DNA from 3 places in the Lysinibacillus sp. NPDC059133 genome. Region 3 is predicted to be linked to each of the others. Evidence: riboswitches for the same ligand, from Rfam matches in the RefSeq annotation. Region 3 holds a riboswitch; each other region holds the start of a gene.

Evidence for each region. Region 3 has a riboswitch for cobalamin ahead of ACFXN8_RS08640 (S-layer homology domain-containing protein). Riboswitches for the same ligand answer to the same signal wherever they lie in the genome.
Region 1: it holds a riboswitch for cobalamin, as region 3 does, so the genes downstream of both, metE (5-methyltetrahydropteroyltriglutamate--homocysteine S-methyltransferase) here and ACFXN8_RS08640 (S-layer homology domain-containing protein) in region 3, are expected to answer to the same signal.
Region 2: it holds a riboswitch for cobalamin, as region 3 does, so the genes downstream of both, mmgD (citrate synthase) here and ACFXN8_RS08640 (S-layer homology domain-containing protein) in region 3, are expected to answer to the same signal.

The regions. Positions count from the first base shown of each region.
Region 1 covers NZ_JBHZDH010000004.1:365-7,434, forward strand. The annotation lists gene ACFXN8_RS03325 (ATP-binding cassette domain-containing protein) at 1-3,004, shown strand, start outside; gene ACFXN8_RS03330 (Dph6-related ATP pyrophosphatase) at 3,115-3,825, shown strand; gene ACFXN8_RS03335 (YjcZ family sporulation protein) at 4,122-4,226, opposite strand; cobalamin riboswitch at 4,865-5,043, shown strand; gene metE (5-methyltetrahydropteroyltriglutamate--homocysteine S-methyltransferase) at 5,219-7,070, shown strand, end outside.
Region 2 covers NZ_JBHZDH010000004.1:8,944-16,013, reverse strand. The annotation lists gene ACFXN8_RS03370 (C40 family peptidase) at 494-1,399, shown strand; gene ACFXN8_RS03365 (hypothetical protein) at 1,873-2,028, opposite strand; gene prpB (methylisocitrate lyase) at 2,086-3,003, opposite strand; gene prpD (2-methylcitrate dehydratase) at 3,026-4,459, opposite strand; gene mmgD (citrate synthase) at 4,558-5,679, opposite strand; cobalamin riboswitch at 5,871-6,065, opposite strand.
Region 3 covers NZ_JBHZDH010000011.1:103,890-115,859, forward strand. The annotation lists gene ACFXN8_RS08630 (DUF4430 domain-containing protein) at 1-22, opposite strand, end outside; gene ACFXN8_RS08635 (S-layer homology domain-containing protein) at 24-1,544, opposite strand; gene ACFXN8_RS08640 (S-layer homology domain-containing protein) at 1,613-4,522, opposite strand; cobalamin riboswitch at 4,695-4,891, opposite strand; gene ACFXN8_RS08645 (DUF4179 domain-containing protein) at 5,228-6,355, opposite strand; gene ACFXN8_RS08650 (RNA polymerase sigma factor) at 6,327-6,920, opposite strand; gene ACFXN8_RS08655 (IDEAL domain-containing protein) at 7,544-7,786, opposite strand; gene ACFXN8_RS08660 (competence protein ComK) at 8,011-8,520, shown strand; one part of gene prfB (peptide chain release factor 2) at 8,762-9,790, opposite strand; one part of gene prfB (peptide chain release factor 2) at 9,792-9,863, opposite strand; gene ACFXN8_RS08670 (competence protein ComK) at 10,046-10,588, opposite strand; gene secA (preprotein translocase subunit SecA) at 11,090-11,970, opposite strand, start outside.

The DNA of each region.
Region 1 (7,070 bases), on a different contig from region 3:
ATATCAGTATTTATTCCCCAATATTATGGAAACGAATTTCAGTGCCATCAAGATGGAAGAAATGCCTTTAGTCCTTTTTCTCGGGAAATCATCCATTTCTACCAATCCACGTTCAACGGTTGGTACTCATACAGGTGTTTTTAAAGAGATTCGTGAAAAGCTGGCAGATAGGTTTGATCTTTCGCCAGAAGTTTTTTCCTTTAATAATGCATTAGGCTGGTGTCCTGCTTGTAAAGGGCGTGGTACGACTAAAAATGTCGAATGTAAAAAGTGTGAGGGTAAGCGCTATAATCCAGAAGTTGGGCAATATAAACTTGAATTATGGAATCAACCACATAGCATTTCCGATATTAACAATTTAAGTATGGAAGCGATTTACTCCCTTTCAAAGGAATTAAATATTAGCGAAGAAAGACAACGTATTCTTACAAATATTATCCAAATGAATATTGGTTACTTAACGTTAAATCGAATTATGGGGACTTTGTCTGGTGGGGAATTAACACGACTGTACTTGGCAGAATTTATGGCAGCTAGTGAAAATACGGTGATTATTATAGATGAAATTTCTGTTGGTCTTGATCACCAAACGCTGTTGAAAATTTTAGAGCAGATTAAACAATTGGGCTATAAAAACCAAATTTGGCTTATTGATCATTCTGATACGGTGCTAGATACAGCAGATGAGCAGCTGTTTTTTGGACCTGGCAGTGGGAAATACGGCGGTAAAATTGTCGAAGTATCACCACGTCCAGAACCAGTCTATTGGGAACGAAATCAGGCAATGCCTACAGACTATTATCAATTTCATGATCTTTACTGTCGTAATATTGAAATGGCTGACATTCAGATTCCTAAAAATAGACTCGTAACCGTTACAGGTGAGTCTGGTTGTGGGAAATCAACCCTTGTCAATGAGTGTATCTCTAAGGATTTTCAAAAACACTATCCAAAAGATAAACTAGTTATGGTAGGACAAGACCGCAACCAATCGATTACTAGCCGATCAACGGTTGCAACGTTTCTTGATATTAAAAAGAAAATGACGAAATACAGCGACGAAATCGACGATATTTTCCAACGTTCCATTGAAGACATTATTGAGGAGCTTCCAAATGAAGACATCGCTCATAAACGCTTAAGTTTACTAATCAAACTTGGGCTCGGTTATTTAACGTTGGAAAGAAAAACACAAACCTTATCGACAGGTGAATTTCAATGTGTTCATTTAGTTTCTGAGCTGTTTTCGAACTCTAGAAACCCTCATACACTGTTCATTTTTGATGAACCTTCAAAAGGTTTATCGCAAAATATTTTAAACCAATTCATAGATAGTGTCAGGGACATTCTGCAAGATGAATCCGTCTCTATTATGATGATTGAACATAATGCTTATATGATAAATAGCTCTGATTTTATCGTTGATTTTGGGAAAAGACAGCAGGAACCAGTTCGACACCTTGATATTGTCGGCCATGATGATTATTTTAGTCAGCTTAATAGTACAAATAATGATGTTTCATTGCATATATCTTCAACACTAGCTTCAAAAAATGGCATTCATTACTTAGAGGGAAATCATATTAGCTATTTTAAAAATGCCGAAAACATCTATAAAGGTGGTATTTTAAAAAGCTTATCATCCATGGCTCGTTTAATTTATGGTGAATACGAATCCGCAACAATTGCACCTGTTGTCGCTATTGATTTAGAAAGACATTTGTATAGTCAGTATAGTTTTTTATACGAAATTGGTGGCCTCATCAACCATATGGTGGCGGCACATCCGAAGAATAAAGATACAAGAAGCTTCGATTTCTTTAGTCAAGAAAATCATTGCCCAAGCTGTTCTGGCCGCCTGCAAATTGAAAAATTTGATTTTGATTTGGTCATTCAAGACAAAACAGTGCCATTCTGGGATGGCTTATTACATCCAGACGTGATGGAAGTCTTAAAATATTATCAATATCCTAAATTGCAATTCCTGTTTGATGAGATTAAAAATGAACTGGGTCAAGATATTAGTAAAAGCTACAAGGACATGACAGCAGAAGAAAGACATACATTCCTATATGGTTATTGGGAAAAAGCATTTTATGATAAAGCAAGTAAGTCCTCAAAAAAATGGGAAGGTTTTAATTTTATCCTTGGACGTTATATCGTTATTTCGAAATCAATTATTAAAGAGCAAATGAAAGAATCAAAAGAAATGATTGCCTGTCCAATATGTCATGGAGCGGTGCTAAACCATAAGAAAAAACTAACGTTTGGAGACACTGATATTCGCGAAATTATTCATCAACCGATCGATCAGGTCATAAAAACGGTAGGGAACTTACCAGAGCTTGAAAAATTAAAAGCTATTGTAGGCGGCGATATGACTCTTACGGAAGATGTCTCCTTACTTCCTAGAGAAACACAAGTGTCGTTGAAAATGCTGGAATTAGAACTCGCAAGCTTTGCTGGATATGAAATCGTCCTACAAAATGTTTTACCATTCTGGGACAAAATAAAAGATAATATCGAAGCCATAAGCAGCAAAAATCTAATTACAATCTGTGATTTCGCCCATATTGACGAAACGAGAGAAGCCATTATTGATCAGTATTTCACGAATGGAAAATACAAAAAATTAACGTACGTTTATGAAGCATTTGGCTACAAAAAAATTGTTACACAAATTAATAAAATAAAAGCAAGTCATAAATGTCCATTCTGTAATGGGAAGAAAGTCATTTCAGAAGATAATCTCCATGATGGCGTCTATAAATTATCAGTACCATGTGTAAGTTGCTATGAAAGTGGCATCAATGATGAAGGGCGTAAGGAAATGGTCGATGGCGTAGATGTGCAAACATGGCTAACTGGCAACGTAAGTGATGTTGTGGCTGAAAGCTTACGAACGGAGGCTGTTGCCGATATTCCCATCTTCAATCGAATTCGTGAGTTAAATAAACGAGAGATGATGGCGATATACCAATGTCTTGTGGCAAATAGTTATTAAAAGAAAGCTACCTCAAAAACTCATTTGCAAAAATCAATGCAAATGAGTTTTTATGTTATCCTGAGAAAGAGCTTGAAAAAAGTTAGTAGAATAAAAGGGGAAAGATAGGAATGACAGAATTAGTGGACTGGAAAAATAATGCTCAAGGGCATCCATTTATCGCTTCATTTAGCGGAGGAAAAGATAGTGTCTTAGCTTTATATAAAGCAATGCAGGTTGGAGAGGCGATAGGACTAATTGTCATGATGGAGGAAGAAGGGAATCGTTCCAGATCTCACGGAATGCCACCGGAACTCATACGTGCTCAAGCTAATTCTATAGGTTTACCAGTTTATACTGCAGCAGCAAGCTGGACAGATTATGAAAAAGTATTTATGAGCCTTTTAGAAAAAGCTAAAAAACAAGGTGCAGAAGTTTTAGTAACAGGTGACTTAGATATGCCTGAACATGGCTGCTGGCACGACAAGGTTACAAAGAATGCTCGTTTAAAACTAGGCATGCCTTTATGGGAAATGAATCATCGTAAAGTTGTCGATGAATTCATAAACCTAGGATTTGTTACAATCATTGTTACTGTTAATTTATCTTTAGGTATGCGGGAGGACGATTTAGGGCGAACGTTAACCCACGAATACGTGCAAGAGCTTGAAGCCCGAGGGATTGACCCATGCGGAGAAGGTGGAGAATTCCATACTACAGTATTAGATGGACCCATCTTTAAACAACCTATTCCAGTTCGTAAATGTGATGTTATTAGAAGCGGAGAATATGCTTTTTTGCCTTTGGAACTAGATCAAAAGGTAAATCTTTCAGATAGTTAATCGATTCAATTCAATCGCTAAAGTGCAGACGATGATGAGATGAGCATGCATGTTCCTTCCATGTTTTTAGTTTTTAAAGAAATCTTCATTGTTCTAAGTACTATCGACGAACATTTTAGTTGCCAGCCATCTCGTTTACCGACTGTATAAATGCATTGTCTTACTGTCTGGAATAACGCAGAATAAGAAAATGATGAAAAGGGTCATCGGAGGAAAGTGACCCTTAACAATGGGAGGTGTATAGGATTAGTTTGTATGATCCTATACGTTATGAGCATGAAAGGTGGTATTTGGTATTAATAAAAACCTATAAAGCTAGTGCCGACAATAATTAATAGAATGAATAGAACAACGATTAACGCAAATGCTGAACCAGAACCACTGCCGTAATATTCAGACATAGTAATTTCCCTCCTTTCAATATCTATAATATGAATTGTTATTAAAAGGATTTGCGATATTTATCTACTAAAAAAATAAAAATAAAATTAAATATCCGGAGATTTAATAAAAGGGGTAACTTTGAAAAAGTTGTGGTAGGCAGTTATTCATTGAATACAAAAAGGTGCGCCGAAAGTCGACTGGATTGGAACTATAGTGTTTGCATCAGCGCTTTTAATCTCTTTATATGAACAAGAGGTGGATTCGTTTTCTATTTTTTTTGTATAATGACATTATTCAATCTTATTTTAAAGGGGGATACTATGATGCAAGGTTTTCTGCAGCAGTCTCAGAAATAGCTGAAGTTGAGTATGTACGTACAGCCCTTACTTTTCAAATGTGTATTGGTTTCCTAGTTACTATAATTTCTATCAATCTCATCCCTATTATTCAGAGAATCATTAGTTGGGAATGGGTCTTTACCATATTAGCGATTGGATCGATTCTTGGAATACTATCTATGCTCAAATATAGAGGTACGAAGTAAATATCGAGAAAGTATTGGACTTTTGATTAAAACATGACTAGTATAATCCTTTAAATTTTTAAGAAAAAATTTCTACTATTCTGAACTATATGTTATAGTAGGAGCATAATTGAATATTGTGTAAGAGTTGGTGCCAAATGATAGTTTGGCTTAAAAGGGAAGTCGGTGTAAATCCGACGCTGTCCCGCAACTGTAATTCGGAGCAAATCACAAATGCCACTGGGAAACTGGGAAGGCAGTGAGACGTGTTGATGAAAAGCCAGGAGACCTGCCAATTTCTAGTACACACCAAATACCTACGTGGAAATAGGTGGTGAAATGTGACCATTCAGGCACTGTGCGACAACGAATGACCTATGCGGAAGTATACACTTCTTCGTATTGTTTTTTCATTGACAAATTTAACATGCAGCCATTTTCCTAGAAGGAGAATGGCTTTTTATTATTTCTGAAAGGGTGATTGAAATGACTTATACAAGTACACTAATTGGCTACCCATACATTGGGGAAGATCGTGAATGGAAAAAAGCATTAGAAGCATTTTGGCGACATGAACTTTCTGAAGTAGATTTTCAAGTAAAAATAAAGAATATCCGATTATCTAGGTTAGAAAAACAGCTTCAACTGGGCATAGATATGGTAACAGTTGGAGACTTCACTTATTACGATAGAATGTTAGATACAGCCGTGATGTTTGGTTTAGTACCTAAGCGTTTTAACTGGCAAGGTGGAAAGGTAGATTTACATACCTATTACAGCATAGCACGTGGGAACAAAACAGCAGTGGCCAGTGAAATGACAAAATGGTTTAATACAAACTATCATTATATTGTGCCAGAATTTGAAGAACAAACATTACAAATAACGGAAAACAAAGTTTTAGCAGATTTTTTAGAGGCTAAAGAAGCATACGGCATTATCGCAAAGCCGACATTAATTGGTCCTTATACATTTTGCAAACTAACGAAAGGTTATAACAAGGTAACACAAGTTGAATATTTACTGGCCATACTACCACTCTATGCCCAAGTGTTGAAAGAATTAGTGAATGCAGGTGCCAATTGGATTCAACTAGAAGAGCCATCCCTTGTAACTACATTAGATGAGACAGAAATAAAGCTTGTACAAGAAATATACGCACAACTAGCTGGAGCAGTGCCAGAGGCGAAAATAATGCTTCAAACATACTTTGAAGCATTAACCTCTTATGAAGCAATAATGGCACTCCCTGTTCAAGGTTTTGGTTTAGATTTCGTCCATGGCTATAAAGGGAATATGGGATCGCTTCGTCAATTTGGTTTTCCTAAAGATAAAGTATTAGCGATTGGTGTTGTTAATGGCCGTGATATTTGGCGTTCAAACCTAGCAGAGGTAAACTCTACGATTCAGGCAATTGAAACACTAAGTAATGCTGTAGCATTATGGATTCAACCATCTAGCAACCTACAACACGTACCAATAACGACCTCTCTTGAAAATAAGCTCGATCCTGTTCTAAAAAATGCACTTTCCTTCGCTGATGAAAAAATCGTAGAAATCGTTGAGGTAACTAAATTTAGACGAGACAAAGATGGTAGCACGATTCATAACTTATCAGAAAGTATGAAGGCGATTGAAGCCCTAAAAAATCATCCAATTCGTCAAAACCAGGTGATCCATCAGGCAGTTCAAACAGTGACAATTCAAGATTTTGAACGACATAGTGATTTTAGTCACCGCCAAAAGATTCAACAGCAAGCTTTAGGGTTACCGCTATTCCCAACGACAACAATAGGAAGTTTCCCTCAATCTGATGAGGTCAAAAGGAATCGAAATGCATGGAGAAAAAAACAATTATCGAACGAAGCATACGAAGCATTTATTGAACTGGAAACAAAACGCTGGATTGACATTCAAGAAGAACTAGATATTGATGTACTTGTCCATGGTGAATTTGAACGCACTGACATGGTAGAATATTTCGGTGAAAAACTTACCGGTTTTGCATTTACGGAAAAAGCGTGGGTTGTATCCTATGGTTCACGTTGCGTGAAGCCTCCTATTATTTATGGAGATGTCGCTTGGGCAGCACCAATAACAGTGAAAGAGTCGGCTTATGCTCAAAGTTTAACAAAGCGTTTTGTGAAGGGAATGCTGACAGGCCCTGTGACCATTTTAAATTGGTCATTTGTGCGAGACGATCTTTCACGAAAAGATGTTGCTTATCAAATTGCACTAGCACTTCGCAAAGAGGTTGAAGCACTGGAAAACGCAGGTATTTCCATTGTTCAAGTGGATGAGCCAGCCCTGCGAGAAGGTTTACCGCTCCGAAAAGAAG
Region 2 (7,070 bases), on a different contig from region 3:
TCACTCCTTCGATCTATACTCACTTTAACCTTCTCCGTAAGGAAAACCGTGAGAAAAAGTGAAACTTCAATCACTTCTACACCATTATTTTTTAATGATTTATGTGTATATTCAAGGTCTGGACAATTCAAAGTGAACGTTTGAAACAGATGACCATCACGTGAAAAATTTGGCCAACAGCTTTATGAATGGCATAAAGAGATAGGTAGGATTGGATATGGAAAACAAGGAATCACTTAAATAACGGTTTTTCAATTGGATGAAACCTCTAAATTAACCCTTTAAACCCTCTCTATCCAATTATTTAAACTTTTTTTAGTAAAATTGCCCACGATTATTGCAGCAATTTTACACAGGTAAAATTAAGGTTTCAATTTTGCTGTTTAACGGTAATCGGTAATATGTCGGTAATATGATTGAAAAATAACTCATGCCTGTTTCATGCTATTCTTACTTTATTAAAAGGCGAAAGCTTTTGAAAGGAGTAAGTTTAATGAAGAAAAAATGGTTACTACCCATTTTCGCATCGTTTATGTTCTTCACAGGCATGGGTGTTCATGAAGCGAAAGCGGCAACAATAGCAGATATAACAAATACAGCAAAAGCATATATAGGTGTTCCTTATCAATATGGAGGGACAGATATTAAGACAGGTATAGATTGCTCAGCATATACACAAATCGTATTTTCTAAGTTAGGGATTTCACTACAACGTACATCTACAGCTCAATATCAGCAAGGTACTTCGATAACGAAAGCTCAGTTGAAGACTGGGGATCTTGTATTTTTCAATACTTCGGGAAGCGGTGTTTCCCATGTTGGCATATACATAGGTGACAGCAATTTTATTTCAGCTACTACAAGTTCTGGTGTTAAAATCGACAAACTCGATGATCCTTATTACTGGGGATCTCGTTACGTAGGGGCAAAACGCATTGCAAACTTCACTGAAGGAGAAGTAAAAGATGCTGAAATCGACTTTAGCGTTTATGCATCGCGTGGAGAGGTAGCTCTTAAACTGGCCAAGCAGTTAAATTTAGATACTAGTAACACCAATTCAAGTTTTCCTGATGTAACACCAACGTCTAAATATGCGGGTGCTGCGGAAGCACTAAAAAAAATCGGCGTTTTTACGGGTGATGAAAACGGAAAATTCAATCCAGGTTCTCCCATGACACGTGGTCAATTATCGAAAGTTTTAGTGGAAGCATTCCATTTAAAACAACAAGGAACAACTGTACAATTTGCTGATGTTCTAAGTACACATTGGGCTTACAATTATGTATCCATTCTCGCTTCCAATAAAATTACGGTTGGTAAAGGTGACAATACTTTCGGGGTGAGCGACAATGTCACACTAGTACAATTAGAGGCCTTTATCCAACGAGTAGCTCAATAACTTCAAGAAAAGGTATTTCATCTATGGATGAGATGCCTTTTTTGCTTCTAGGCAATATCATTTCACACTCCCTACTTCCAATCACTATACGTATAAAAAAGCCAGTACTAATTTGTACTGACTTTAAAACTATTCTGTTTGTTTTGATTCCACTCACTTGAATGATGATTTTTGATCTAACTAAAACTCATAGCGCAATAAATCTCCTGGAAGAACTCTAGATAATCTGTAACAACCCGCTCCGTTAGTTCGGTATCAAACAACAAAATAGAAAGCATATTTATTTTCGAAAATAGATTGTTCAAAATAACAGTTTTCTGTTTGATTAATGAATATTTCTTCTTGTACTAAAAGCGCCTATTTGTAATCACCTAATCCCATACAGACCAAGCAGCCTCAATCCAGATGGGTCGGTCAAAACAAAGTATTTAGCATTTTCTCCACGCATAACAATTTCAGTAACTTCGACACCATTATTCATGTGTGTATTCAAGGTCCGGACAATTCAAAGTAATCGATTGATACGGGCAACCATCGCGTGAAAAATCCGCTGTTGTAGGATCCTTTGTTTCTACAAGGAGTAATAGAACATTTCCTTCTGGTGGTGTTATTACGGCTACATAACCCATATTATCCTCCTATTCGTTAAATAAATATAATAGGTAGTTGCTGCGTTTAAATGCGGGTTATCCCTTTATTTCCTCTTTAGGTAAGATGGTTTTAGCTAGCTCAGTATCTAAATCTTCGAATCTATAATAAGAAATAGCTTCATATAATTCTTTTCTAGATTGCATATCCTCAATAGCATCTTTTTGGGTTCCTGTATTTTTTATCAAATCAAATACACGTTCATATGCTTTTGCTGCTACTCTCATTGATGTAACAGGATAAATGACCATAGCATAGCCCATTTTTTCAAACTCTTTCGCTGTATAATAAGGCGTTTGACCAAATTCGGTCATATTTGCTAATAACGGAGCTTCTACATCACTTGCAAATTGTTTAAACTCTTTTTCATTTTGTAGGGCTTCTGGAAAAATAGCATCCGCCCCAGCGTTTACATAGGCTTTTGCTCGTGTAATCCCCTGTTCTAAACTTTCTACAGATCTTGCATCTGTACGAGCTATAATTACTAATGAGGGTGCAATTTGTTTAATCATTTTTATTTTTTGAACCATCTCATCAAGAAAAATAAGTGTTTTTCCATTCAAATGTCCACATTTTTTCGGTAAATTTTGATCTTCTAACTGCACGGCAGCAACCCCTGCCTCTACCATTTCGCGAGCTGTACGTGCAACATTTAATACACCACCAAAACCAGTATCAATATCTACTAGCATAGGCAAATTTGTAGCTCGAATAATGTCTTTAGCACGATTTGCTACTTCATTCGAATAAATCATACCTAAATCAGGTAAGCCTCTACTCGCTGTGTAGGCAGCTCCGGATAAATATAGTGCCTCAAAGCCTACTTTTTTGGCCATTATGCCAGCCATTGCATCGTGTGCACCTGGTATTTGTAAAATATCTTTACGAACAATAAAAGCTCTAAATTGTTCAGCTAATTTTTCTTGTGAAATAGCTTCATTGACAATCCATGCCATCTATAAAACCTCCCATCTATTATTAAACGAATAAATCTACAAATTCATGAACATAGCTATTTTCAATAAGCTCTTTATTAGAACAGATTTGATTTATTTTATTTAATTGTTTTTGTGAAAAATGTGTACTCATATTTTGTTGGAATTTATCAATGATTTTAGGGAATGCTTCATCACGACGGAAACGATGTCCTAATGGATATTCACACTCTACTAATTCTGATGATGTCCCATCTTTATAATAAACTTGAACAGCGTTGGCGATAGAGCGCTTCTCTGGATCTAAGTAATCGATTGTATATTGTGATTCTTCAACAACAACCATTTTATTTCTTAGGTCATCTATGCGTGGATCTGCTGCCACGTCATCTTCATAATGGTCTGCAATAATATCACCATAGATCAGCCCAATTGCTGTAATGTATTGAATACAATGATCACGGTCAGCTGGATTATTCAGTGGGCCCTCTTTATCGATGATGCGAATAGCTGATTCATGTGTCGTAATGACAACTTTTTCAATATCATCTAAACGATTTTTCACTTCATGATGTAAATGCACTGCGCATTCTGCAGCAGTTTGCGCATGAAATTCAGCTGGGAAAGAAACTTTGAAAAGAACATTCTCCATAACATAAGAAGCAAGCGGCCTTGCCAGCTTTAATTCTTTTTTATTAAAGAGCACGTCTTGGAAGCCCCAGCCTGGTGCTGATAAGGCAGTTGCATAACCCATTTCACCTTTTACAGCCATCATGGCTAATTGCACGGCCCTACTTGTCGCATCTCCTGCTGCCCATGATTTTCTTGATCCTGTATTCGGGGCATGGCGGTATGTTCGTAAACTTGAATTATCAATCCAAGCATTTGATAATGCATTGATAATTTCTTGACGCGTTCCACCTAATGCCTTTGTCACAACCGCTGTTGTCGCAATTTTGACATATAATACGTGATCTAAACCAACCCGATTCAGACTATTTTCTAGTGCTAGTACACCTTGAATTTCATGGGCTTTAATCATCATTTCTAAAACCTCTTTTATTTTAAGAGGCTCTTTACCTTCAGCAATACGTACACGACTCAAGTAATCCGCTACTGCTAATATGCCACCTAGATTATCAGAAGGGTGTCCCCATTCAGCCGCAAGCCATGTGTCATTGTAATCTAACCAGCGAATCATACAACCAATATTGAAAGCGCCTTTCACTGGATCGAGGACATAGGAAGTTCCTGGAACACGTGTACCATTTGGAACAACCGTACCCGGTACAACTGGTCCAAGAAGTTTCGTACATTCTGGATACTGTAAAGCCAAAATGCCACAGCCTAAAGTATCTAATAAAACATAGCGTGCCGTTTCGTATGCTTCTTCACTTGTAATCGTTGTATTTAATACGTATTCGGCAATATCAGTTAGTAATTGATCTGTTTTAGATAGTTCATTTGTTTTAATCATCTATATCTTCCTTTCAATGCATGAATTTGCTATACTAGTACGCTGATGGACATTGGTCAGAATGCCCATCAGCTCTATGGCGAGTTGTTAAAATTTGATTATACCGATAATTCTTCAAGGTTATGACGCTCGCCAATATAATTGACACGAGGTCTAAATAATCTATTATTGTCATGCTGCTCAATTACATGAGCACATAAGCCGATCGTTCGTGAGCCAAAGAAGATTGGTGTATATATTTCAATCGGCAAACCAAGCTTGTAGTACACTGGTGCCGCATAATAATCTAAATTTGGATACAATCCTTTTTCCTGTACCACCACTTTTTCACCAGCTTCACACATGTGATATAAGCGATCATCTCCTTGCTCCAAACATAATTTGTATAAAGCCTCTTTCATAATTTGCGCTCTTGGGTCCATCTTTTTCATATATACACGATGGCCAAAGCCCATAATCTTTTCTTTATTTTGTAGTTTATTTTTCAGCAATGTTTCAAAGCCTTCTACTGTTTTGGCTTCAAGAAGCATATACATCACTGCCTCGTTTGCACCACCATGTAAATTACCTTTCAATGATGCGACAGCCCCAGTTAAAGCACCATACAAATCAGATTGTGTAGAGGCAATAACACGAGCCGTAAAAGTTGAATTTGGCATCTCATGTTCACTATATAAAACAAGTGATTGATCAAAAATTTCTTCTTCTAACGCAGTTGGTTTTCTTCCAGTAATCATGTAATAAAAATTGGCACTATAGGAAAGCTTGTTATCAGGCTCCACAGCATCTTGACCATTTAATACACGATAACTATTCGCTACAATATTTGGCATACCACCTAAAAGTCTATATGCTCTCGCCAAATTCATTTCAGTAGAACGATCATTAATATGCTGATCATAGCCTGCTAAAACAGAAATCCCTGTTCTAAGTCCATCCATAGCATGTGTCCCATTGGGTAATAACTTGAAAATTTGAAAAATTTCAAGTGGAACCTGATAATTAGATTTCAACTTGTCCTGTAAGTCATTTCGTTGCTCGGTAATTGGTATTTCCCCTTGTAACAATAAGTAGACAATGTCTAAATACGAATATCTCTGTGATAATTCAATCAAATCATACCCTCGAATAACAATTTGACTTCCTACAGTGTCTAAAAAAGATAGCTTTGTTTCAGCAGCAATGATTCCGTCAAGACCTGGTGAATAATTTAACTCCATTCATTACAACCCCTTTGTTTAATTATTCTTGTAAGCGTTACCATTCAAACACGAAAGAACAACAAAAAAACAACTTCTACCCCTTTAGAAGTTGTTAATCTACAAAAGCATGACAGAGCAAAGAAACAGTGAATTACATGAATTCACAAAGATCATGCAGTAGCTAACACCTCCCTATCCTCGTAGGTCAATTGATGCTTACATTAGTGGCAGGTCTCCTGACTTATGATCAACGCTACAATAACACCTTCCCATTTTGACAACCAAAACAGTGGCCTTGTTATTGAACTCCTAAATACAGTTGCGGGACAGTGTTGGACTCTCACCAACTTCCCTTTTAATCAAATGGAACCAAATCCATTTGAACCGCCAAAATTTAGCGTATTCAATTTGTCTATTAACCTTATCATAGTGATTCAAAAACAATCAATATAGGTGAAATTCAGAAAAGACAAATTACAAGAAACTATTTTTCGTTTTTAATGAACTATTCTACAGTTTTTAGCACTATTTCGCATAAAAAAAGATTGTAAAACGGAAAAGGTAATTATTCACATGAAGAGAAAAGGTTTTATTTAGTAGGGGCGAACTCTTTTTATGAAAAACTTTAATAGGAATAGGATATATGTTGTGCAGAAAATCTATAACATTTATATGAGCCAACAACTGCGTTGGAAACGGTCAATCGAAAACAAGTATGAAAGAGCCAACTATTATTCTTGTTACCTATGATTTAGGTGATTCATAGACCATTTCTTGTGTTATCATTTGATTTGGTAACTCCCTTTACATAATCAGCGCTTGTATAACCTGTAAATAAACGGAAAGTCAAAATAAGCATGAAGAAAGGAATAAAATAGTTTGTTAATCTCATTATCTGTCATTCGTGATACAAAATAAAAAATCTACAGACAGATTGAAAGAAAGCATAAGAAAACCTTATTCTAAAAGAATAAAGAAAGAAAACTTATAATAAATATTCATCCCTCTCCTTCCCAAGTATGGTATTTGAAACAAAACTCCTCGCAACGGCTACGGGACAGCTTGGAACTACCCCCATTTTCCTTTTAATTGAGTGAAAGACCTTTCACTCAAACTTGAAAAGAATGCTATGAAAATAGACTAAGATTAACATGCTCAATTGATCAAGCCAGTTTTATTTTTGGAATATAATAATGTTACGTAAAATAATGATAAATATAAAAAGGCCAGGGAGCTATAGCCCTGGCCATTCGTTTAACTTCTTTCAGTGGATGCCAAAGAATCGGCTTTATGCAAGCGCAAAGCCGATCCGAGGCATAATTGATTTTCTTTTTTATTTTTCTGAGATGTTGGTTTGGAATAAAGTTTGATCTAAAATATCCCCAAAATCCATATTTAAAGTTAAATGA
Region 3 (11,970 bases):
AGAAATATAAACTTTTTTTCATATTATTCCTCAACTACCTTTAAGAAATTAACATACATTTTAGCTGCATGTGCACGTGTAATAAAATCATTTGGATTAAACGAGCCGTTTGCGCCCTGTGCAATTTCAAAATCATATAAGAATGTAATTGCTTGTTGAGATTCCTTTGATAACTTTGCAATATCATTAAAAGATGCGATATTTTTTGGTATATATGACTTACCTGTTTTATGTGTATAAGCTTTTGCAAGCATAACTGCTAATTCCTCACGTGAAATAGGAGAGGAAGGTGAAAACTTATTTGACTTGACCATTAATAAATTTGCCTCGTAAGCCGCAGCAATTTCTTGTTTTGTTTCATCATTATAGGAACTAATGTCCGTGAACGGTGCATTTCCGGAATTTGTTAAATGAAGAGCGCGAACTAAAATTGATACAGCCTGTACACGGGATAAATTGTTATTTGGTCTAAATGTATTATCTTCATAGCCCTTTAATAATCCTTTAACTACTGCGGCTTCGATATCAGATTTTGCCCAATGATTTTGAATATCCTTAAAGCTCACTTTTGTAGGGGGAGATGGTGTTGATGGTTTATTGGGCTTTTTATCAGATGTATCATATAACTTTGTTTTGCCCGCAAGTAGTCGGTTATACGCGGCTAATGTATAAGATGCCTGCTCTGTTGCCATGCCATTAGCTACTGGTTCAGTTAATACATGTTTGAAGCCACCATCTTTTGCATTATAGAAGGTGAAAAAGCTCGTAAATGACTTATTAAAGCGCTGATCTTTGTTGGCATCAATATTTAAACTAGCAAGGGCAGTAATAACTTGTGCTACACTTTCTAAGTTTGTCGTTCCCCAGCTTTGGTAACTACCATTAGCACTTTGTAAGTTTTTCAATGCATCAAGACCTTTATTAATGGACGCTTTAACATCTGCCCTATCTTGATAAGTTGAAAGAGCTTGAATAGCCATTGCTGTCATATCTGGATCGGCTTTTACACCTGATAAATCCCAGCCACCGTCAGGCAATTGCTTTGCTAGTATGTGCTTAATGAGCTTTTCGCGTGTAGTTGTTGCTGTTTTAGGTAGCTCGAAGCCCCATGTATCTAAAGCAATTAATGCAAAAAAAGCACCGTTTGGACCTTGCCATACTACTTTGTCAAAGTCGCTTAATTTATCGACTAAATTGTAGCCGCCTACATTTGTAGGATCTTTTCCGATAGCAGTAAGCGCAATGATCAAACGGGAATATTCTGTATATTTACGATTGTGTAATTCACCTTTTACCGATTGTACATGTTTCACAACATTTTCATAATATTTGTCGTAATAGCCTTTTGGAACATTGTATTCACCACGTGCAAGTGCAATAATAAACCACTCATTGCCAAAAGAAGGGTTTGGTGCTTTATTCACCATAAATTGACCATTCGTACGATAAGCATCTACAGTTGATAACTGCTGTGCTGAGATCGGAGTCACAGCAGAAAGTAACAGAGTAAGTACTATGATAAACATCGATAATTTTTTTCTCATTTGAACAACCTCCATTCTCTAAAAAGGGACTAACCCAAATGCGTTGAGCGTTTGGGTTAGTAAAGAAATTACATGATGCCTGCGATATTTAATGTACGTTTTAAAATTTTCGCAGTTTGCCCACGAGTAATTGAAGAAGTAGGATCAAAGGAACCATCTTGCATACCTGTCATAATATCAAGACTATTTAATAGCTTAATATAAGGGAGATATTCAGAGCTAATATTGTTAGCGTCCTTAAAGTTAATCTCTCCACCAGCTTTCACATCCGCATTTAAATATTCTAAAATGCGTGCCATCAATGCAGCCGCTTGCTGACGTGTAATTGGTTCCTCTGGGTTAAATGTTGAAGTAGTTGAACCTTTTGTAATACCCGCCTCGTACAGAGCTTGAATTTCTGTCGCATACAATTTGCCTTTTGTATCGTCAAATGGATTTTCACCTGTTGCTTGTAAACCAAGTGCGCGACTAACTAATGCTGCAAATTGCGCACGAGTAATTGATATATTCGCTTCGAATGTCTCTGATGTAGTTCCTTGAATAACGTGTCGACTCGCCAAAAATTCTATTTCTTCTTTGTATGCTAAATGTTCAATGTCCTTATATGTTACTGTACTTTCTTTTAAAACGAAGGTACCACTTGTTTTTGTGAATAGGACAATTTCACCGTTCACAATTTTATGTGGAACAGGTTTGTATTCGCCACCAACAAGTTGTAAAACGACTGTATTTGATTTTAATTCGTTAGATGGTAATGTCACTTTTAAATATTCTTTATCTATAGAAATTGACTTTGATTTACCATTAGCATTCTCAATTTCGAATGTGACAGTGAATTGTTTATTTTTAGCATCTTTCGTTACGGATGCCTTTACTTGTTCTTTTTCAGTAAGCTTAATGCCACTAAATATAGAAGTAGGTATTTCTATTTTGAAATTCTTTTCACTTTGAATAACAAAATTTTTAATGTTCTTTTCAAGATGTTTTTGAATATCTTCTGATGTAATAATTGCTTTATTACTACCATTTTCAATAGTAATCTCAGCTATAGAACCATCTTTATTATCTTTGTTTGTTTCTTCAGCACACTTTTCATCTTTGTTAGGACATTTCGTTTCTACTTCTTTACAATCTTTCTCTTTACATTCTTTGTTTCCTCCAGCTGAAGAGCCACCACCTTCAATTCCATCAACGTACCCACCGACATCTTTACCTAAATCGAGCGTATATAGCCATTCAACATTATCACCAGGTGATAATGTGTAAAGTGCTGCAGAGTAAGAAGGGAAAGAACCATTTACACGATACATCCAACCACTTAATGGACCACGATCAAATTCATAAAGACCATTAATGCCATCGATATAAGTACCATATTGTGTTTCACGGTAGCTTAATGCAATACCATTTTGCTTTGTTACACGTTTTAATACGTCGAATACTGTTTCTCCTGGATAAAGCTCAACTTTTGTTTCTTTTAGTGGAACCTCCGAAGAGGAGATTGTGATTGAGAACTTGGTATGTCCATTTGGAAGATTTCCTCCTGGATTATCTTCGCCGTTGCCGGAATTATTGTTATTTCCACCATCTCCAGGGTTAGATGGATTACCACCATCTCCAGGGTTCGAAGGATCCTGAGACTTCGTATCTGACATATCGTATAGTGCTGTTTGACCGTTAAGCAAACGATGATACGCAGCTAATGTATAGCCAACTTGCTCTGTAGCCATCCCATTTGCTTTTGTTTCGCTTAAAACGTGTTTAAACCCGCCGTCGTCTGGACTGTAATAAGTCATAATATTCGCTATAACTTTATCAAAGCGAGGGTCTTTGTTCGCATCGATACCTAAGCTAGTAAGGGCAGTGACAACTTGAGCAGCACTTTCAGAATTTTCCGACCCCCATGATTTATAACCACCATTTGGTAATTGTAAATCAGCTAAAGTAGTTAGTGCTTTGTCGACAGCATCTTTTACCTTTGAATCCGTTTTATAGTATGGTGCTAGCGATTGGATAGCCATTGCTGTCATATCAGGGTCAGCCTTTGTCCCCGATAGAGCCCAACCACCATCATCTAATTGCTTTTCTAAAATTCTTTCAATAAGTTTTTCTCGTGTTGTAGTAGCTGTTTCAGATAGTTCAAAGTCCCAAGTATTAAGAGCAATTAACCCGAAATAAGCACCGTTTACACCTTGCCAAGCAACTTTCTCAAAATCAGATAGGTTTTCAACTAAGTTATAACCACCAACATTTGTTGGGTCCTTACCAATAGCTGTAAGGGCAATAATTAATCGGGAATACTCTGTATACTTCCTTTTATCTAGTACGCCATCGTTAGCAACAACATGGTCAACGACATTTTTATAATAAGTGTCGAAATAGCCAGCTGGAACTTCGTAGCCACCGCGAGCTAATGTGATGATCCACCATTCATTACCGAATTTAGGATCGGGTAATTTTTCTACCATGTATTGAGCAACAGTATTGTAAGCTTGAGAAGTTGTTGGTTCAGCATTCGATTTTGTACCATCTTTTTTCGCACTATCAAATTCCTCTGTTGCCTGATTTAGTGCTAATACTTTCGCATCAATGTCTTCTTGAATTGCATGTTCATCTGCTAATAGTTGTTGTGCAGATACGATTACATTTGTATACACATCTTGTTCAGTTTGAGTTACCCAGTAATCAGCAGGGTCTATATCTTTTCCATCATCACTTACTTTTACGGGTGCTTTGTTTTGCTCTGCCTTCTCAATTGCCGTTTGTAATGATGATTTATCAATTACTACTTCTTCATCTGTAATACTTGTGATTTCTGGGAAGACGCTAGCTTCTTCACCATTAGATGTAATAGGGGAGCTAGATTCTAACTCACTAGTTTCAATTTGCTGCGTATCTGCTAGAGCAGCAGGCGACAATAGCGAAAATGATAAGATAAAGACAATCGCTATATTCAACCATTTCTTATAAAAGTCCATTTCTCTCCTCCTGACCTTGTTATAGGTGAATATATTTGCCATTAACTCGGAAAATAAAAAAGATGCTTCTCCAATAAAAGGGAGAGCATCTAAGGAAAACAGAAAAAGGCCCAAAAACACAATTTGCCTGTCCATCTATTTGCCGTAAGTTCTCCTAGCTTCCGAAGAGAGTTAATACGATGGAATAAAGGCAGGTCTCCTGACTCGTGTATCCTATTCAGAACCTTCCCATCTACTGGAGGCATTTTTCCTCGTTTGACAGTGGTAATTTCTGTAGCCATCTACACTTACAGTTGCGGAAACAGTTTCGGATTTACACCGAATTCCCTATTAAGCTCCTAAAAGAGCACCTTTATTCTGCATTTGCTATTCACTTACTGTTAAGTTTAGCATATTTTTTATTTTTTCAAAATAGTTCCACAAAAAAGAGGATATTTCTATGTTTCTACTCGTAAAAAAAGAGATTAAACAAAATATCTTTATTGAAGCTACTTCGATTGTAATAAATGGTTTTTTATATACTTAATTGATATTTAAATATACTTAATTGATATTTATAAGTAGTATTCCCATTTAAAGACTAGAATTAATAGTATATTAGTCGCAAGGTGTAGGGACGGCTCAAGTTTAAGCTTTAAAGCAAGTAAATAATTTGACATACTAAAAAGTAGAGAAAGCAAGGCAAACCTCACTTTCTCTACTTTTTTATTTTTGTGAGTTAATAGGTAGTGTAACCTCTAGTTCAGGAATGTATTGAATCTTTGGTTCATTATTTTCATCCATTTGAAATGCCCCCATTTCGTTTTCATCAAAGAGGTATATATACGGCTTAAGGGTTATTGTTTTGGGAATAGTTTCAAATGGTTGGAATCTACGATCAGAAATATGAATGTTTCCATTTGTAGCATTCCAACCATCTCCGCCAATTAATTTAAGTTTATGGCCTTGATCATCAAAAATATCTACATCCATCGTTAGTAAAGGTAGTGTGAAAATTGAGTTGTCAGTCAAAACGACTCGTGTAGTTAATCCTGTCGTTATTGGTGTAAATTCGACTTTTTCAACACTAAAATGAATGTTTTTGTATTCTCGACTTACATTAGGTTGTAAAGTCAGATAGTTTTCGATTTTATTCACAGGAATATCAATTTTGAAAGGATCCTGTATGCCAGCTATTGTAGCCGATACTGTTAAATCAAATTGTTCTGGGAAAGGACTTCCTCCCTGATTTCTCAGATCAGAAAACTCAATAATAGCAGAATCATTATCTTTACCTGGCTTCATAACAATTCCAATAGATTTATCCGGAGCAAAGGATTTAACAGAAGCATCATTAATGAACAATTCGATCTTACTGATACGTTCCATTAACGTTTCTTTCTCATCTTCTTTATGAGGGCGCCCAATACCTATTGAAACACGTGTACCGTCGTACACTACTTCTGATACATTTAATGTAAAATCATCTTGAGTAACTATTGTATTAAGTTTAGTTGAGAGTCCCTTTTCATCAGCAGTTTGCAGACCAAGATCACCAGCAAGTTTGAAAATAGATGAAAGTACAGGAACTTGTTTTATCGTCGCAGCCATCGTTGGTGAAATTAAGCTAGTGACAAATACAAGACTAAAAATGATTGCTGCAGAGGCTACTATCATCATCGCTCTTTGACGCATTTTCTTAGGGGTTCTAGAACTTTCTGGCTGCTTTGTATAACGACTGCTTTCATATTTGTTCATTGTACGATTAACTAAATCAATTTCCATAGGGGTTTCTCGAATGAATCTTTCTATCTGATCTAACTCTTTATCCTCCTGTTTTGAACGAGTGTTCATAAATTTCCCCTCCCAACTTATTCTTTTTCATCAATTTTTTACGTAATCGTTCATATTTTTTTCGAACAGTCGTTGGTTTAAGTTCCATAATAGAAGCGATTTCGTCGAAGCTATATTCCTCTATGGATCGAAGTAGCAGAATCCTTCTTTCGTCCACATTTAACTGTTCTAATAACTCATGAATGATATCGTCGTATTGAAATTCTTGTTCATGCGTGTGATTGTGCGCATGATCTTTCTTAAAACTTTTCCAAAATTTATAGCCTTTATTTTTCTTTTTTATTAAATCAATACAGTGATGATGCGCAATTTTATAAAGCCATGCTGAGAAAGAAACAGTATAAGAAAAATTACCGATATTCTCCAATCCCTTTATAAAAATATCTTGTGCAGCATCCTCAGCTTCTTCTTTGTTTCCTAAAAGATAGTAGCAGTAAATATAGATTGGCTTTTGAAAACAACGAATTATTTCTGTATAGGCATGAATATCACCTGTTTGAACTTGTTCCACGATAGATTTTATATCTAATTTGGCATTTTCCTTGGATTTATTCAGTACAGTCAAATGTCTCCCCTCCTTTCTAACCTATATAACTGAAATTAACGGGGATTTGTGACACTATAAAAAAATTTTAGGGAAAGATTTTAAAAGAAGAGACTCAGCTTAGGACGCGCTTTACTTCTATAACGTGTCAAGTGTGTTTATTAACCATTTTTATCCACTCTAATTAATTAGAAGGCTCTGATTTCCGCTACGGGCTACTCGCTTTCCTGCGGGCGAGCGTCGAGCCGCTTCCTCCACTGCGCTCCGTGCAGGGTCTCGTCTGTCTCGCTTTCCCGCGGGAGTCGAGTAGCCCTACGCTACAATCAGTTAAAATGGACATACATTAGCAAAATATCAACAAAAAAAAATCCTTTTATCAGCCAATAATAAACCTCTATTTTCCTAATCAACATGCCTGATAAAGTGTATAAAATCCTTGCATAAAATCATTTTCTATAAAAGAGACTTGGTTATCCAAGTTCCTTTAAAAATCACTTTTAACCAAAAATACCTCGGCTCGAGTCGCAAAACATGCAGGTACTTGCTCTACATTCCTAATAAATTAAAGGTATCCACCCATCAATTTTGCAAATAAAATCACAAAAAAATCCCACCCTCCAATAACAGAGAGCGGGCTCGTCATATTATTCAGTTGTATCTTGGTGTAAAGTTACTAGTTCGTTTGCGTATAGATGAAATGCGTTTTCATCTTTGTCATCGAGTGCTCTATCTATCAGAACCATGAGCTGCTCTTCACGATGCTTACGCTGGATATGATTTAAAAATAAATCTAAATAAATCTCGTTTAATAATTTCTCTGCCTCATCAACTTTCTTTGTCTGACCAACGGCTTTTAGAAAATCTGTATACGAATAATATTTATCCAACGATCTCACCTCGATCCTTTTCTAAATTATAAGAAAATTGAAATTAAAATGCAATGTTTAAGAACTGAAAATCATTTCGATTTACTATTATTCTCGTGCTATTTTAAGCAATTTTTCTAAGCAATTGCTTGAAATAGCACGGACCTCCTTCGTTTATCTATATTTTCTGAATTTAATTTTGTGTTTTACACTTCAAGAATAAATAGAAAAGGAGGCTTACATAGATGTCAGCAAACTACGTCAATGGATATTTACTTTCTTTTAACACCTATTTACTTCAACCAGTTCAGTACGACTCTAAAATTTTCACTCGGGTAATTGATAAGCATAATGAACTGATCGTCACACGGAAGCCAATGCATATATTACGAAAATCTTGTATTTCACTAGGAACAACCTATGAAGCAGCAAAACATTCCGCCAAACGCTTCTTCGGCAATCAGCATAAGCTTCCAATCGTTGTTGCTTATGATTATGGTTATCCGTGTATTTTTCTACCAATCTATTCGCCAAACTCTATCCATAACATCTGGATTGGACTTCACGCCATTTCGAATATTGTGCCGAGTAAAACGGGCTGTATCGTCACACTGAAAAACGATAAACAGATTGAATTACCCATTCAATATGCTTCGATGAGCAAGCAATTTGTCAATGCATCGATGTTATATAAACATTACATGAATGAGCGCAAGCAGATTAGTCAGGACACCCCGAATCACCCACCTTTTTAAAGCAATCAATTTCGCCTTGGCGTAATTGCGTTCGGAGGCTTTAGGCCAACAAATGTTTTTTGCGCGAAAGCGAAGCGGCAGCGGCAAATGTTTTTTGCGCGAAAGCATAGTGCTAACGCAGCGGCAGAGGTGGGAGTCTTCTATACCTGACGCTACGCTTTCGGTACAAAAAACATTTACTGAATGAAGATAAAAAAACCCCTCAAAAGCACAATTTCACTGTGCCTCTGAGGGGATTGCATTACCCGATTTTTGAACGTAAGTATGCATTAATGAATGGATCTAAATCGCCATCCATCACCGCTCCTACATTACCTGTTTCTTCATTTGTACGATGATCCTTCACCATTGAATAAGGATGGAATACGTATGAACGAATTTGTGAACCCCAGCCGATTTCCTTCTGTTCACCACGGATTTCATCTAGCTGTGCTTGCTGCTTTTCAATCTCTAATTGATAGAGCTTCCCTTTTAACATCGTCATAGCTTTTTCACGGTTTTTAATTTGTGAACGTTCTGCCTGACATTGTACGACAGTACCAGTCGGAGTATGCGTAATACGAACAGCTGAATCTGTCGTATTAATATGCTGACCACCTGCTCCTGTTGCACGATACGTATCAATTTTTAAATCTTCTGTGCGAATATCAATTTCAATATTATCATCGAATTCAGGCATAACATCACAAGAAACGAATGATGTATGACGACGACCCGAAGAGTCAAACGGTGAAATACGTACTAATCGATGGACACCTTTTTCTGCTTGTAAATAGCCGTAAGCATTATGACCCTTAATAGACAATGTTACAGATTTAATACCTGCTTCATCACCCGGAAGATAATCAACTGTTTCTACTTTAAAGCCACGTTTTTCCGCCCAGCGTGTGTACATACGTAGTAGCATTGAGCCCCAATCCTGAGATTCCGTACCGCCTGCTCCTGGGTGTAGCTCTAAAATCGCATTGTTTTGATCATACGGGCCACTTAATAGCAATTGCAGCTCAAAATCGCCCATTTTTTGCTGGAATTCTGCTAATTCATTGCCTAGCTCCTCCTGCAATTCTTCATCAGGCTCTTCTTGCAATAGTTCTAGAGTCATATCTAGGTTCTCGTGTGTTTCCACTAAATCTTTATAGTCATTAACAATTGCCTTTAAGCCATTGCCCTCATTAATGATTACCTGTGCACCTTGCTGGTCATCCCAGAAGCCTGGCTCAAGCATCATTTCATCTAATTCCTGCATGCGTGCCTCTTTATTTTCTAAGTCAAAGAGACCCCCTAAAGTCCGCCAATTTTTTGGCTGAAGTGTCTAACGCGTTACGTACATCTGCTAATTCCATCATTGTTAAATCCTCCGAACGTTATTAATGGGGCACTTTTATGACAACCATTCAGGTTTTTAAAAGCATTAAGAAATGATTTTAAAATACTTCTACCTCACTTCTTTGAAACCCCCGTATCTCTTTATTATAACGTTTTTACGAAGGAAAACATACTTTTTTACGACATAGTTTGTTTTGTTTCAATCATTTTGAACTTCTTCGTCAAAGATCACGTTGTTCGTCATTCGCTGGAATACTCTACCTTGATCATATTGAACTAGTAACTTCGTTCGTTTCTCCAGTTTATATTTTAGTAAATACGCTCTTTGAATTCTGTATTCAAATGATCTGAAACTTAGATCCACCTCAATTTCATAGCCGTTCATAAAAATTACTTTTGTATTCTTTTTATCCATAGCTTGATAGTCCTGGATATGATGAACAGCAAACCATTGACATTCAGGTCGTATATAAGACTTACTTGGAAACCATACAATATTACTTCGTTCATGAACAACTATTGGATTTTTATTCAGCTTTCCTAGGATCATTCTCGAGCCATCGAATGCCCCTCTTAAGCTCGAACCAAAATATCGTAGATTATAATCCATTAATTTTGTTGGTGCTAATTTTGAAATATATTCGTTATCCCTTTCAATTACGCGCGTGCACAAGTTTCCCAAGGCATCATACTCCGGCATATACAGCATCGTTTCGCTACTCATAATGTCATCACATTGCATTGTTAACCCTCCTTTATATTTTCTAGTAAAAAGGAGTATACTAATGAATATATTGGTATACTCCAATGTATTTCCTCGAGAAGGTCTTCCCATGACTACAGTTCTCGAGGATTTTTATCTCCGCATATCAATCACCCCCTCCGCTCCCCATTCTCAAACTTTCAGACTATTGCTTCACATTCATAATAAATCAGAAAAAAGTTATAATCATTACCCTTTTTATTGAACTATTTACCTATTGTTGTAGTATCATATACCTTTTCTGAATTTTCTAATATTTTCACGAACTCTATAACAAAGTATAAATGGACAAACCTTTTCTCGTTGTCCGCTCTCAGGCATTGTGAAGTGCAGTGTGCTTTTGGAAAGGCCCCTCCCTTTCACCGACCTGACTAACATCTAAATTTTCAGCAAGGAGATCGGACGTGAAGATATCCTTAAACATAGAAAAAAAGACCATCTTAACTTATCGTTAAAATGATCTTTTTCGTCATCATACACTTATTGAGCTGCACCATGGCAGTTTTTAAATTTCTTACCGCTTCCACATGGACATAAATCATTACGTCCGACATTTTCAGCTTTACGGGCAGGTTGCTTTTTCGGAGCTGAACCGCCATCCTCTTTCGGATTAACAGCTTGACCTTTTGCAACTTCCTCACGCTCTAAATTATTGTGAATTTCTGCTTTCATCGCATATTTTGCTACATCTTCGCGAATAGAAGCAACCATATCTTCAAACATAGCAAAGCCCTCTTGTTGATACTCACGAAGCGGGTCATTTTGACCATATGCACGAAGATGGATACCTTGACGTAACTGATCCATAGCATCAATATGATCAATCCACTTCGTATCAATTGAACGTAATAAGATAACCTTTTCAAATTCACGCATACGCTCTGATGTCAGATGTTCTTCTTTTTCATCATAACGTACTTGGACAGCGTTCGAAATTAGTTGGTTAATCTCTTCTGCAGATTTACCTTGGAAATCTTCCACCTTCAGAACGCCTTCATCTAATAGGTTTGCAGCGACAAAGTCATCAATCGCTTTTAAGTTCCAATCTTTTTGCTCACCTTGCGTATATACTGCGACAATGTTATCGATTGTTTCTTGAATCATCGACTCAACAAGCACACGCATATTATCAGTTTCTAATACGTCGTAACGCTCCTGATAAATAATCTCACGTTGCTGACGTAGCACATCATCATATTGTAATAAACGTTTACGAGCATCGAAGTTATTACCTTCAACACGTTTTTGAGCTGATTCTACTGCTCTTGAAACAACTTTAGATTGTAATGGCTGTGAATCATCCATCCCTAATTTCATCATCATGTTCTTCATATTATCAGAGCCAAAACGACGCATTAATT